2 regions of the Streptomyces sp. NBC_00885 genome follow, and region 1 is predicted to be linked to the other one. Evidence: riboswitches for the same ligand, from Rfam matches in the RefSeq annotation. Region 1 holds a riboswitch; the other holds the start of a gene.

Region 1 (5,826 bases):
GGCAGGGTCGTCTCAAGGGGCCGCCGGACACCTCCGAGGGACGGCAGGGCGCTACATCAGGGGGGTGAGGAAACGGCGCAGGGCCTCTTCGTAGCGTTCCGGGTCCGCATTCCACATGGCGGCGTGCGGCGCGTTCCGCACGGTGTGCAGGCTGACCAGTTCGGGGCGGCGTGCGGCGAGTTCGCGGGAGAGCTGCCAGGAGGCGAGGGCGTCGTCGGGGCCGTGGAAGATCAGGGTCGGCACCCGCATGGCCTGGGGATCGGCGGCTTCGAGCAGCCGGTCGCCGTGCAGTCCCGTCCTGCCCTGGGCCGCCCTGACGGCGAGCGGCAGCAGGGGCGCGGGTGTGCCGCGGGCGGCGGCCAGGCTGCGCAGCGTGGCTTCCCAGTCGAGGACCGGGGAGTCCAGGACGAGGCCCCTGATCCGGTCGCGCAGGGCCGAGTTGGCGGCGGCGTGCAGGGCCATGGACGCGCCGGTGGACCAGCCGTGCACGATGACGCGCTCGGCGCCCTGGCTCACGGCGTAGCGGATGGCCGCGTCCAGGTCGCGCCACTCGGAGTCGCCGAGGTGCCCGAGCCCGTCGGGCGGCGGGGGTGCGCCGGGGTCTCCGCGGTAGCCGAGGTTGAGCACCGGGAAACGCAGGGTGTGCAGGAACGGCAGGAGGTTCAGCGGATGTTCCCGGGTCGCGCCCAGGCCGTGCACCGTGATGACCCAGGTCTCGCGGGGACCCGGCACGAACCAGGCGGGCAGCGTGCCGAGTTCGCCGGGTATGTCGACGTCCTTGTGGTCGAGCCCGAGTGCGCCGGCCGGGTCGCCGTCGTAGACCCGCGGGGTGAGCCGGACCTTGGTGCCGGGCTCGAGGCTGCCGTGGCTGACCCGCTCCAGCCGGCGTACGACGGTGTCGGCGCGGCGCGGCACCTCGTCGAGTACGGCCCCGATGACGGCGTGGACGTCCTCGCCCTCGATTCCGTACCGGCCGGGGCGCTGGGTGGCGAGGCTGCGGGTGAGCGTCACATGACCGGCGGCCGTGGAGTGCACGGTGAGCCGCGGGTCGCCGGGCAGCGGGCGTCCCGGCGTTGTCTTGAGCGCGGCGTCGCTTGCGTAGCGGCCGGCCGCTATCACGGCCGCGCCGACGCCGATCAGTGTGGTGACGGCTGCTGCCGTCGCGGTAAGCGGGCGCACCGTTCCAGTGTCGGCACCCGCGTGCCGCCCTGCCAGCGGAGGGAGCCGTCGGTGTCAGGGGGTGTCCGGTTGCCCGTAACTGCGGAGCTTCTCGGAGGCCTCACTCAGCTGGGAGCTCGTCAGGAGGGTGGGCGCGTGTCCGGGCACAGACGCGGCGGTCAGCCAGAGGCGGCACATCCACTCCAGCTGGGCGGTGCGGTCGTAGGCCTGGTCGAGGGAGTCCGCGTAGGCGACGGTTCCGTGGTTCTGCAGGAGGCAGGCGGTGCGTTCGTGCAGGGCTCGGAGCATGTTCCGGGCCAGTTCCTCGGTTCCGTACAGGGCGTACTCCGCGACACGGACGGGCCCGCCCATGGCCCCGGCCATGTAGTGGATGAGCGGGAGTTCGGGGACGAGGGTGGAGACGGCGGTGGCGTGTACGGCATGGGTGTGGACCACGGCGCCGGCGGATGTGTTGCGGTAGAGCTCCAGGTGCAGGGGCAGCTCGCTGGTGGGGGCGAGGTCGCCGAGGACCTGATTGCCGTCGAGGTCGACGGCGACGGCGTCCTCGCGGGTGAGCCGGTCGTAGGGGACTCCGCTCGGGGTGACCAGGACGAGCGACCCGACCCGTACCGAGACATTGCCCGACGTGCCCACCACGAGGCCCTCCGCAGCCGTACGGCGGGCCGTGGCCACGAGGTCCTGCCACGCCCGCTCGATCGCGTCCTGCCGTACCTGGTCGGTCATGCGGCGATCCTGTCAGGCGGGGCCGGATGCCACAGGGACGGACGGGTGACGGAGATCACGCAAATCGTCTTGAAAGCCGTATTTCAGCGGCGCTGCCGCCACCCCGACAAGCAGAGTGACAAATCCTCACTTCAGAACACCACGACGCCCCCCCTAGTTCATCTTCCGTTCATCCAGGTTAAATACGTTCACCGCGCCACTGACGTCAAGAGATTGCCTGGGTAAATGGAACACATCACGCTGCTGCTAGCGATCGTGATCGCGACAGCTCTCGTGTTCGATTTCACAAACGGTTTCCACGACACCGCCAACGCGATGGCGACGACCATCTCGACCGGCGCCCTGAAGCCCAAGACGGCGGTGGCCATGTCCGCCGTGCTCAATCTTGCCGGTGCGTTCCTGTCGGTCGAGGTCGCCAAGACGATCTCCAGCGGCATCGTCACCGAGTCCGGCATCACTCCGGAAGTGATCTTCGCGGCGCTCGTCGGCGCCATCCTGTGGAACCTGATGACCTGGCTGATCGGTCTGCCGTCCAGCTCCTCGCACGCCCTGATGGGCGGACTGATCGGCGCCACGGTCGCCTCGGTCGGCATCGGCGGCGTCAACGGCGGCACCGTCGTCACCAAGGTCCTGATCCCCGCGATCGCCGCCCCCCTGGTGGCCGGCATCGCCGCCTTCCTGGCCTCCCGGCTGACGTACAAGATCGGCAAGAACGCCGACGGGAAGGCCACCGCGAAGGGCTACCGCGCCGGCCAGATCACCTCGGCGGGCCTCGTCTCGCTGGCCCACGGCACCAACGACGCCCAGAAGACGATGGGCATCATCACGCTGGCGCTCATCGCCGGCGGCGTGCTCTCGCCCGGCTCCAACCCCCCGATGTGGGTCATCCTCTCCGCCGGTCTCGCGATCGCGATGGGCACCTACCTCGGCGGCTGGCGCATCATCCGCACCATGGGCAAGGGCCTGACGGACCTTCAGCCGCAGCAGGGCTTCGCCGCCCAGACCAGTGCCGCCAGCGTCATCCTCGCCTCCTCCAACCTCGGCTTCTCGCTGTCGACGACGCACTCCTGCTCCGGCGCCGTGATGGGCGCGGGCCTGGGCCGCAAGGGCGGCGTGGTCCGCTGGTCCACCGCCACCCGGATGTTCGTCGCCTGGGGCCTGACGCTGCCCGCCGCCGCTCTGGTCGCCGCGGGCTCGGAGTTCGTGACCAAGCAGGGCGACTGGGGCGTCGCGGTCGTCGCGGCCTTCCTGATCGGCGCCTGCGCCGCGATCTGGTTCGTCTCCCGCCGCCAGGTGGTCGACCACACCAACGTCAATGACACGGACGCCGAACCCGCGGGCGTCGTGACCGCCGCCATCGCGGCCGTCACCCCGCCGCCGGCGGGCACGCCCGCGCAGGACATCAAGTCGACCATCCCGGCTCCGGCCCCCGCGAGCGGCTCAGAGCCGACGCGTCCGGCCACGGTGTAAGGACAGATCAGCATGAAAATCGACTGGGCAGCACTCGGCTCCGTCTTCGGCGTGAGCCTCGTCGCCACCGTCGCCCTGGTGGGTCTGTTCACCCTGGGCGTGGTGGGCCTGACCAAGCAGGAGTCGGCGGCCACGAGCGGCGGCTCCGCGGTTCTGGCGCGCACCGGGGCGTACGCGTGCTTCGCGCTCTGCGCGGCTGCCGTGGCGTACGGGATCTATCTGATCGTCACCTGACAGCCGTTTCGGATACGTCGGGTCCGGGCCGGGTCACCCCATCGGGTGACCCGGCTCGCGTGTGTGCCCCAACACACTCTTCCCGTGCAGGTCAAAGGCCAGTTGACGCCCGTTCTCGCAGCGTGGTGGACTGCCGGGGCCATCTACGGCGGCAGAAGAGGAAGCCGGTGCGAATCCGGCGCGGTCCCGCCACTGTCACGGGGGAACACTCCCCCGGAAGCCAGGAACTCTCACCGCCGGTCACGTCGAACCAGGGCGCGGACACCCTGAGTGAGGACATATCGCCATGCGCGGCTGCGGTTCGGTTCCTGCGGTGAGTACGAGGTTCCAACGAGGCGGAACGACGGCCTGATTCCATGCGTGCCGACCGCCGATTCGTGTACGGCGCCACCGCCGGCCTGGCCGGTGACCTGCTTCTGGGCGATCCCCGCCGAGGGCATCCGGTCGCCGCGTTCGGGCGGGCCGCGGGTGGTGTCGAGCGTGTGCTGTGGCGTGATCACCGGGGGTGGGGCGCGCTGCACACCGCGGTGTGCGCCGGAGGCGCCGCCGCTGCCGCCGCACTGCTGAGCCATGGAGTACGGGGCCGCTCGGCCGCGTCCTTCACACTGACCGCAGCCGCCACCTGGGCCGTCGTCGGCGGCACCTCGCTGGGCCGGGAGGCACGCGCCATCGGTGGCGCGCTGGCCGCCGGGGACGTGGAGGTGGCCAGGGAACGGCTGCCGCATCTGTGCGGGCGCGATCCGCAGGCCCTGGACGAGCAGCAGATCGCGCGAGCGGTCGTCGAATCCGTCGCCGAGAACACCTCGGACGCCGTGGTGGGCGCGCTGGTCTGGGGGGCGCTCGCCGGTGTGCCGGGGCTGGTCGGCTTCCGGGCGGTCAACACCCTGGACGCGATGGTCGGCCACAAGTCGCCCCGCTACCGGCGGTTCGGCTGGGCCTCGGCCCGGCTCGACGACGTCGCGGGCTGGCCGGGCGCCCGGCTCACCGCGGCGCTGGCGGTGCTCGCGGGCGGGGACGCGCGCGGAGCCGCCCGGGCCTGGCGGGACGACGCGAAGAAACATCCGAGCCCCAACGCGGGCCCGGTGGAGGCGGCTTTCGCCGGTGCGCTCGGCGTACGGCTCGGCGGAACGCTCTCCTACGCCGGACGCGTCGAGCACCGTCCCGTACTCAACGGTGACGGCCGCCCTGTCCAGTTCGGCGACATCGAACGTGCCGTGCGGCTCTCGCGCCGCGTCGGCTGGCTGACACTCGCGACCTGCGCGGCAGGGCGCCTCGCGGGGCATGCGCTGCGTGCACGGCGCGCGGGAAAGGGGCGGGGATGATCGGGCACAGGGGCGGCGGACTGCTGGTCGCGGGAACCACGTCCGACGCGGGCAAGAGCGTCGTGACGGCAGGGATCTGCCGCTGGCTGGTGCGGCAGGGGGTGAAGGTCGCGCCCTTCAAAGGGCAGAACATGTCGCTCAACTCGTTCGTGACGCGCGAGGGCGCGGAGATCGGACGGGCGCAGGCCATGCAGGCGCAGGCGGCCCGTGTGGAGCCGAGCGCGCTGATGAACCCGGTGCTGCTCAAGCCCGGCAGCGACCGTTCCAGTCAGGTCGTGCTGATGGGCAGGCCGGTGGGTGAACTCAGCGCCCGCGGGTTCTTCGGGGGGGCTGGGGGGTCGTCCCCCGGGAAAACGCTGTACGGCGGGCGGCAGGAGTCCCTGTTCGGGACCGTCGTGGAGTGCCTGGAGGAGCTGCGGGGCACGTATGAAGCCGTGATCTGCGAGGGGGCGGGCAGTCCGGCCGAGATCAATCTGCGGCGTACGGACATCGTGAACATGGGCATCGCACGGGCCGCGCGCCTGCCGGTGCTCGTGGTCGGAGACATCGACCGCGGCGGCGTCTTCGCCTCTTTCTTCGGTACGACCGCACTGCTCGCCCCCGAGGACCAGGCACTGATCGCGGGCTATCTGGTCAATAAGTTCCGGGGCGATGTGACGCTCCTCGAACCCGGCCTGGAGATGCTGTACGGACTGACCGGGCGGCACACCTATGGCGTGCTGCCCTTCGCGCACGGTCTCGGCATCGACGAGGAGGACGGGCTGCGGGTCTCGCTGCGCGGCGCGGTACGGGAGTCGATGGTCGCGCCGCCCGTCGGCGAGGACGTGCTGCGCGTGGCCGTGTGCGCCGTACCGCTGATGTCGAACTTCACGGACGTGGACGCGCTCGCCGCCGAACC
Region 2 (5,826 bases), 980 kb from region 1:
TGGATCTGGGTGTCCGGACGGACGCCGCCGGTGGTCAGCCGGAAGGCCTCCGTCGCCCAGGCCAGATAGGCCTCGTGGCCGTCGCCGCGCAGCGGCAGCGTCTCGCGCAGCGCGGGCTCGTCCACCTGGATCACCGAACTGCCCGCCGCCTCAAGGTCGTTCACCTCGTCGCGCAGGGCGAGGGCGACCTGGCGTGCGGTCTGGGCGAGCGGCTGGTCGTCGCGTACGAAGGACCAGGCGAGCATGGTGACAGGGCCGGTGAGCATGCCCTTGACGGGGCGGTCGGTGAGCGACTGGGCGTAGCGGGTCCAGCGGACCGTCATCGGATCGGGGCGGGAGACGTCACCTGCCAGGATCGGCGGCCGGACATAGCGGGTGCCGTACGACTGGACCCAGCCGTGCTGCGTCGCGAGATAGCCGCTGAGCTGTTCGGCGAAGTACTGGACCATGTCGTTGCGTTCGGGCTCGCCGTGTACGAGCACGTCGATGCCGGTCTTCTCCTGGAAGGAGACGACCTCGCGGATCTCGGCCTCGATGCGCTCCTCGTACCCCTGGGTGTCGATGCGCCCGGCCCGCAGGTCGGCCCGTGCGGTGCGCAGTTCGACGGTCTGCGGGAACGAGCCGATCGTGGTCGTGGGCAGCAGGGGAAGGCGCAGACGTGCGCGCTGGGCCGCGGCGCGCTGCGCGTAAGGGAGGCTGCGCCGGGTGTCCGCCGCGGTGACGGCCGCGCTGCGGGCGCGGACGGCGGGGTCGCGGGTGAGCGCGGAGGTGGCGCGGGAGAGCAGGTCGGCCCGGTTGGCGGCGAGCCTGGCGGCGATGGCGTCGGTGCCCTCGGTCAGCCCACGGGCCAGCGTGACGACCTCGGCCGTCTTCTGGCGGGCGAAGGCGAGCCAGCGGGCGACCTGCGTGTCGACATCGCGTTCCGCGGCGGCGTCGAGCGGCACATGCAGCAGGGAGCAGGACGGCGCGACATCCACTTCGCCGGCCAGCCCGAGCAGGGTGGCGAGGGTGGCGGCCGACTTCCCGAGGTCGTTGATCCATACGTTGCGACCGTCGACGACTCCGGCGACGAGCCGCTTGCCGGGCAGTCCGCCGACGGCCGCGAGGTCGCGGAGGTTGGCGTGGGCGGCGCCGGTGAAGTCGAGGGCCAGCCCGTCGACTGGGGCCTTGGCCAGGACGGGGAGTGCGTCGCCGAGCCGGTCGAAGTAGGAGGCGATCAGCAGCTTCGGCCGGCCGGTTAGCCCTCCGAGCTCGCGGTAGGCGCGGCCCGCGGCGCTGAGCACGGCGGGCGGCTGGTCCTGGACCAGTGCCGGTTCGTCGAGCTGGACCCACTGGGCGCCCGCGGCCCGCAGCTCGCGGAGCACCTCGGCGTACACCGGCAGCAGCCGGTCCAGCAGGGTGAGCGGCTGGAAGTCGGAAGCAACTCCGGGCGCGGGCTTGGCGAGCAGCAGATAGGTGATCGGCCCGAGGAGCACCGGGCGGGCCGTGAGCCCGAGCGCGAGCGCTTCCTTCAGCTCGGCGACCTGCTTGCCACAGTTGGCGGCGAAGGCGGCGTCGGGGCCGAGTTCGGGGACGAGGTAGTGGTAGTTGGTGTCGAACCACTTGGTCATTTCCAGGGGCGCGACATCCTGGGTTCCGCGGGCCATGGCGAAGTAGCCGTCGAGCGCGTCGGCGTCGACGGCCGCCCGGTGACGTGCGGGAATGGCGCCGACCATCACGCTGGTGTCCAGGACATGGTCGTAGTACGAGAAGTCTCCGGTGGGGACTTCGTGGATACCGGCGCCCGCGAGCTGCTGCCAGGTGGCCCGGCGCAGCCGGGCGGCCGTCTCCTTCAGGGCATCGGCGTCGACGCGGCCCTTCCAGTAGCGCTCGACGGCCTTCTTCAGCTCCCGGTTCGGGCCCTGGCGGGGGTAGCCGTGGACGGTGGCCCTGGATCCTGCGGCGGTGGATGTGCTGGTCACGGAACTCTCCTTCGCGAGTACTCGTCCATGACCTCGGACAGCTCGTGGGACGCGAAGGAGGGCAGACACAGCCGTCTGCCCATGCCGCCGACCCGCCCACGAGGTCACCGAGATCTCCGCGCGCGTTCGCGCACGGGCAGTGGCAGGTCTTCGGACTCATGGGCACGCCCGCGCGTACGGGGTTTGCGTACGCAGGCACCTACTGGCCGTCGCTTCCCGGATCCGCTGCCGGATCCAGTGCGTATGACGGCGGTCGTTCCCACTCACCGCTGCGGGGCAGTTCCGGATTCCCACCGGATTCCCTCTTGCGACGCGCCTGCCTGGAGGACAGGGCGAACCAGCTGCACGATCACCCTAGGTGCGTCATTGACATGTGACCAAACGGTCACCTATTTTGGATGGCATGGACGAAGTGTTCAAGGCACTGGCCGACCCGACGCGGCGCAGCCTCCTCGACGAGCTCTTCCGCCAGGACGGGCAGACGCTCAGCGCGCTCGAGGCCCGCTTCGACATCAGCCGCTTCGGCGTCATGAAGCACCTCAAGCAGCTCGAGGAAGCCGGCCTGATCGTCACCAGGCGCCGCGGCCGGGAAAAGCTCCACTTCCTGAACCCCGTCCCTATCCGGCTCGTCCACGACCGGTGGGTGAGCAAGTACGCGGAACCCTGGGCGGCCGCACTCAGCGGCCTCAAGAGCCGACTGGAGAGCCCCATGGAAAAGGTCTTCGAGATTTACATCCGCACCACCCCTGAGCGCCTCTGGGAGGCGATCACCGACCCCGAGATCCGGAGCAAGTACAACTTCGGCATGCGGGTCACCTCCGACTGGCAGCCCGGCGGGCGCTTCGAGATGAGCTCCCCCAAGGCCGACGGCCTGCTCGGCGAGGGCGAGATCCTCGAAATCGATCCACCGCGCAAGCTCGTCCAGAGCATGGTCGCGCTCTGGAGCGACGAGGCGAAAGCCGAAGGCACGTCGAGGGTCACCTGGGACATCGAGCCCGTCGGCGACTCCTGCCGGCTCACCGTCACGCACGACCAGCTGCGCGAGGGTGCGAACGAGGAGCTGTACGGCGGTTGGCCGATGATCCTCTCCGGCCTCAAGACCTGGCTGGAGACCGGCGAGCTGCTGACCACGCCGGGCTCACTGATGTACACCTGATCAGGCCCGGCGACCCGCTTTTCCGGTACGGCAGTGCGCGGTGGGACCCGTACCGGAAAAGCGCCGGGTCACCTCAGTGGCCGCCGGACTGCCCGACGCGCAGGCCGGATCCCACCACGCGCGCCTTGATGCCGTCGCGCTCCACCGTGATGTGCTGGAGCCGCAACTCCTTCAGGGAGCGGGGCAGTTCGAAGGAGAGTGACAGCCTCTCGGACAGCTCCGGGGGCTTGAGGGCGAGCATTGCCCCGACCAGACCGGGATCGATGCCGACCTTCCTCAGCAGCTGCGGATGCTCCAGTACGACATCGACGAGATTGACCTTCATCAGCCGCTCGATGAACTTCGGCGCGCTGGTGAGCCGGTGGAGTTCCTCCTCGCTCCGCAGCGCCCGGCGCACATACTCCCTGGGCACTCCGAGCCGGTCCACGATCGCGGGCACGGCAAGCAGCGCCTTCAGCCGGGCGCCCTCGCCGCTGATCCGCTCGGCGGCCTCGCGATGCAGCCGCAGGCCGGAGTGATCCGGATCCTTGCCGGGCCGGTAGGTGGCCACCCGGGGAATGTCGAGCTGCATGCCGTCCAGGGTGGTGGTGAGGGAGCGCTCGTTGTCACGCTGTATGTGCGCCTGGGCCTGCACGCGCAGATCCTGTCCGGCGACGGCGAGTTCGCCGTTCACCCGGACCGCGTCCGCGCCGCTGCCGGTGAACTTCAGCTGTGAGGCGCCCAGTTCACGGTTCAGATCGTCGAAGGAGAGCAGCACCTCGCCGTCCAGATCGCCGATGACGGCGCCCTTGATCGAGGTCGGGGCATCTCCGACGATGCGTACGTCCTTGGCGGTGGCCCGCACCTCGGCAAGCGAGACGCGATCGGCCGAGACGTCGGGCACGGTGACATCGACGCGGTCGATCCGCTCGTCGAGCAGCTGGGTGAGAAAGGGAAAACCGTGGATGTCCACGTCGGGCCTGGTGGCGAGCCCGAGTGACTTCTGGAGCTGGTCCGCCGCCCTGCTCTGCGCGTAGTACTCCGCGAGCCGGTCGGTGAGCAGCAGACACAGGGTGCACAGGACGGCCGCTGCGGTCAGCTTCACCACCGCGGGCAGCGCCGCGAACCGGCTCTTGCCACGGTGATTGGGCGGTGTCCAGTCGTCGTCGTCCGGGTCGGAGGTGAGCCCGAGCTCCAGAGGGTCCTTCGGGTCGTAGACGCTGAAGTCGGGCTCGGGGTCCGCCAGTTGAGCGAGTTCTTCGTACGGATTTCGTGGATGCGCTGATATGCGTGTGGGGGGTCGCATCGCCTTATCCCACCATGTCGGCCACCCTCGAACGCAAATCCTGCTACCGATGGGTAGGGATTTGAGCCAAATATCGGCGACTCTGCTGCGCAGACGCCGTGGCGCGCGTCACCGTGCCCACGGCTTCGCGCGCTCATTAGGCTGAGGACATGGTCACCTCGCACGTCCTCACATGGGAAGTCACCGGGAGCCAGGGGTACGAGACCTCATGGATCGAGCTCCGGGGCACGACGCTCCAGGCCCGCGGGCGTGCGGTCGGAACCCGGCCGGAGGTCTACTGGATCTCGTACGAGCTCGACACCGACGAGGACTTCGTGACCCGTGAGCTGCATGTGCGCGCCGCGACGGCCCACGGTTCGCACGAGCTGCGCCTGCTGCACGACGGCTCCGGCCGGTGGACGGCCGGCGGAAAGCAGCTGCCCGAGATGGACGGCGCGCTCGACTGCGATCTGGGGCTGTGTCCGCTCACCAACACCATGCCGGTGCTGCGGCACGGGCTCCACCTGGCGCCGGGCGAGCGGACGTTCCTGATGGCCTGGGTCTCGGTGCCCGATCTGGCCGTGCACGCCTCTCGGCAGACGTACACCCATCTCGGGCGGACCGACGCCGGTGCGCTCGTCCGCTTCGCTTCGGGCGACTTCCGCAGCGATGTGGAGTTCGACGCGGAAGGGCTCGTGGTCGACTATCCAGGTCTGGCCCACCGCATGTCGGCCAAGTCCTGAGTGAAGGTGGTGGAGGTATGAGGCTCACGATCCTCGGCGGCGGGGGCTTCCGCCTGCCGCTCGTGTACGGCGCCCTGCTCGCCGACCACGCTGAGGGCCGTATCACCCAGGTCGTCCTCCACGACGTGGACGCAGCTCGGCTGACCGCGATCGCACGGGTCCTCGCCGACCAGGCCGAATCAGTGCCCGACGCGCCGCGGATCACCGTCACCACCGACCTCGACGAGGCGCTGCGCGGCGCGGACTTCGTCTTCTCCGCCATCCGTGTCGGCGGCCTGGAGGGCCGAGCGGCCGACGAGCGGATCGCCCTGGCCGAGGACGTCCTGGGCCAGGAGACGGTGGGCGCGGGCGGTATCGCGTACGGACTGCGCACCGTTCCGGTCGCCGGCGACATCGCACTCCGGGTCGCCCGGCTCGCCCCCGACGCCTGGGTCATCAACTTCACCAACCCGGCCGGTCTTGTCACCGAGGCCATGGCCCGCCACCTCGGCGACCGTGTCATCGGAATCTGCGACTCGCCCGTGGGACTCGGCCGCCGGGTCGCCCATGCCCTGGGCGCGGACCCCGCGACGGTTTCGCCCGACTACGCCGGGCTCAACCATCTGGGCTGGCTGCGCGGCCTGCGCGTCGACGGCCGCGACGAGCTCCCCCGGCTGCTCGCCGACGCCGAGCTGCTCGGCTCCTTCGAGGAAGGCAGACTCT

What was found. A riboswitch is a leader RNA that binds a small molecule or an ion and turns the genes downstream of it on or off. The one in region 1 is predicted to bind cobalamin.
Region 2: another riboswitch for cobalamin. It lies ahead of metE (5-methyltetrahydropteroyltriglutamate--homocysteine S-methyltransferase); the one in region 1 lies ahead of OHA61_RS30535 (cobalamin biosynthesis protein).

The regions. Positions count from the first base shown of each region.
Region 1 is NZ_CP108796.1:6,738,122-6,743,947, reverse strand. It holds gene OHA61_RS30555 (alpha/beta hydrolase) at 52-1,179, opposite strand; gene OHA61_RS30550 (class II aldolase/adducin family protein) at 1,234-1,902, opposite strand; gene OHA61_RS30545 (anion permease) at 2,128-3,372, shown strand; gene OHA61_RS30540 (hypothetical protein) at 3,385-3,606, shown strand; cobalamin riboswitch at 3,715-3,857, shown strand; gene OHA61_RS30535 (cobalamin biosynthesis protein) at 3,963-4,928, shown strand; gene OHA61_RS30530 (cobyric acid synthase) at 4,925-5,826, shown strand, end outside.
Region 2 is NZ_CP108796.1:7,721,021-7,726,846, reverse strand. It holds gene metE (5-methyltetrahydropteroyltriglutamate--homocysteine S-methyltransferase) at 1-1,961, opposite strand, end outside; cobalamin riboswitch at 2,085-2,318, opposite strand; gene OHA61_RS35255 (ArsR/SmtB family transcription factor) at 2,365-3,117, shown strand; gene OHA61_RS35250 (DUF2993 domain-containing protein) at 3,191-4,402, opposite strand; gene OHA61_RS35245 (putative glycolipid-binding domain-containing protein) at 4,552-5,124, shown strand; gene OHA61_RS35240 (6-phospho-beta-glucosidase) at 5,142-5,826, shown strand, end outside.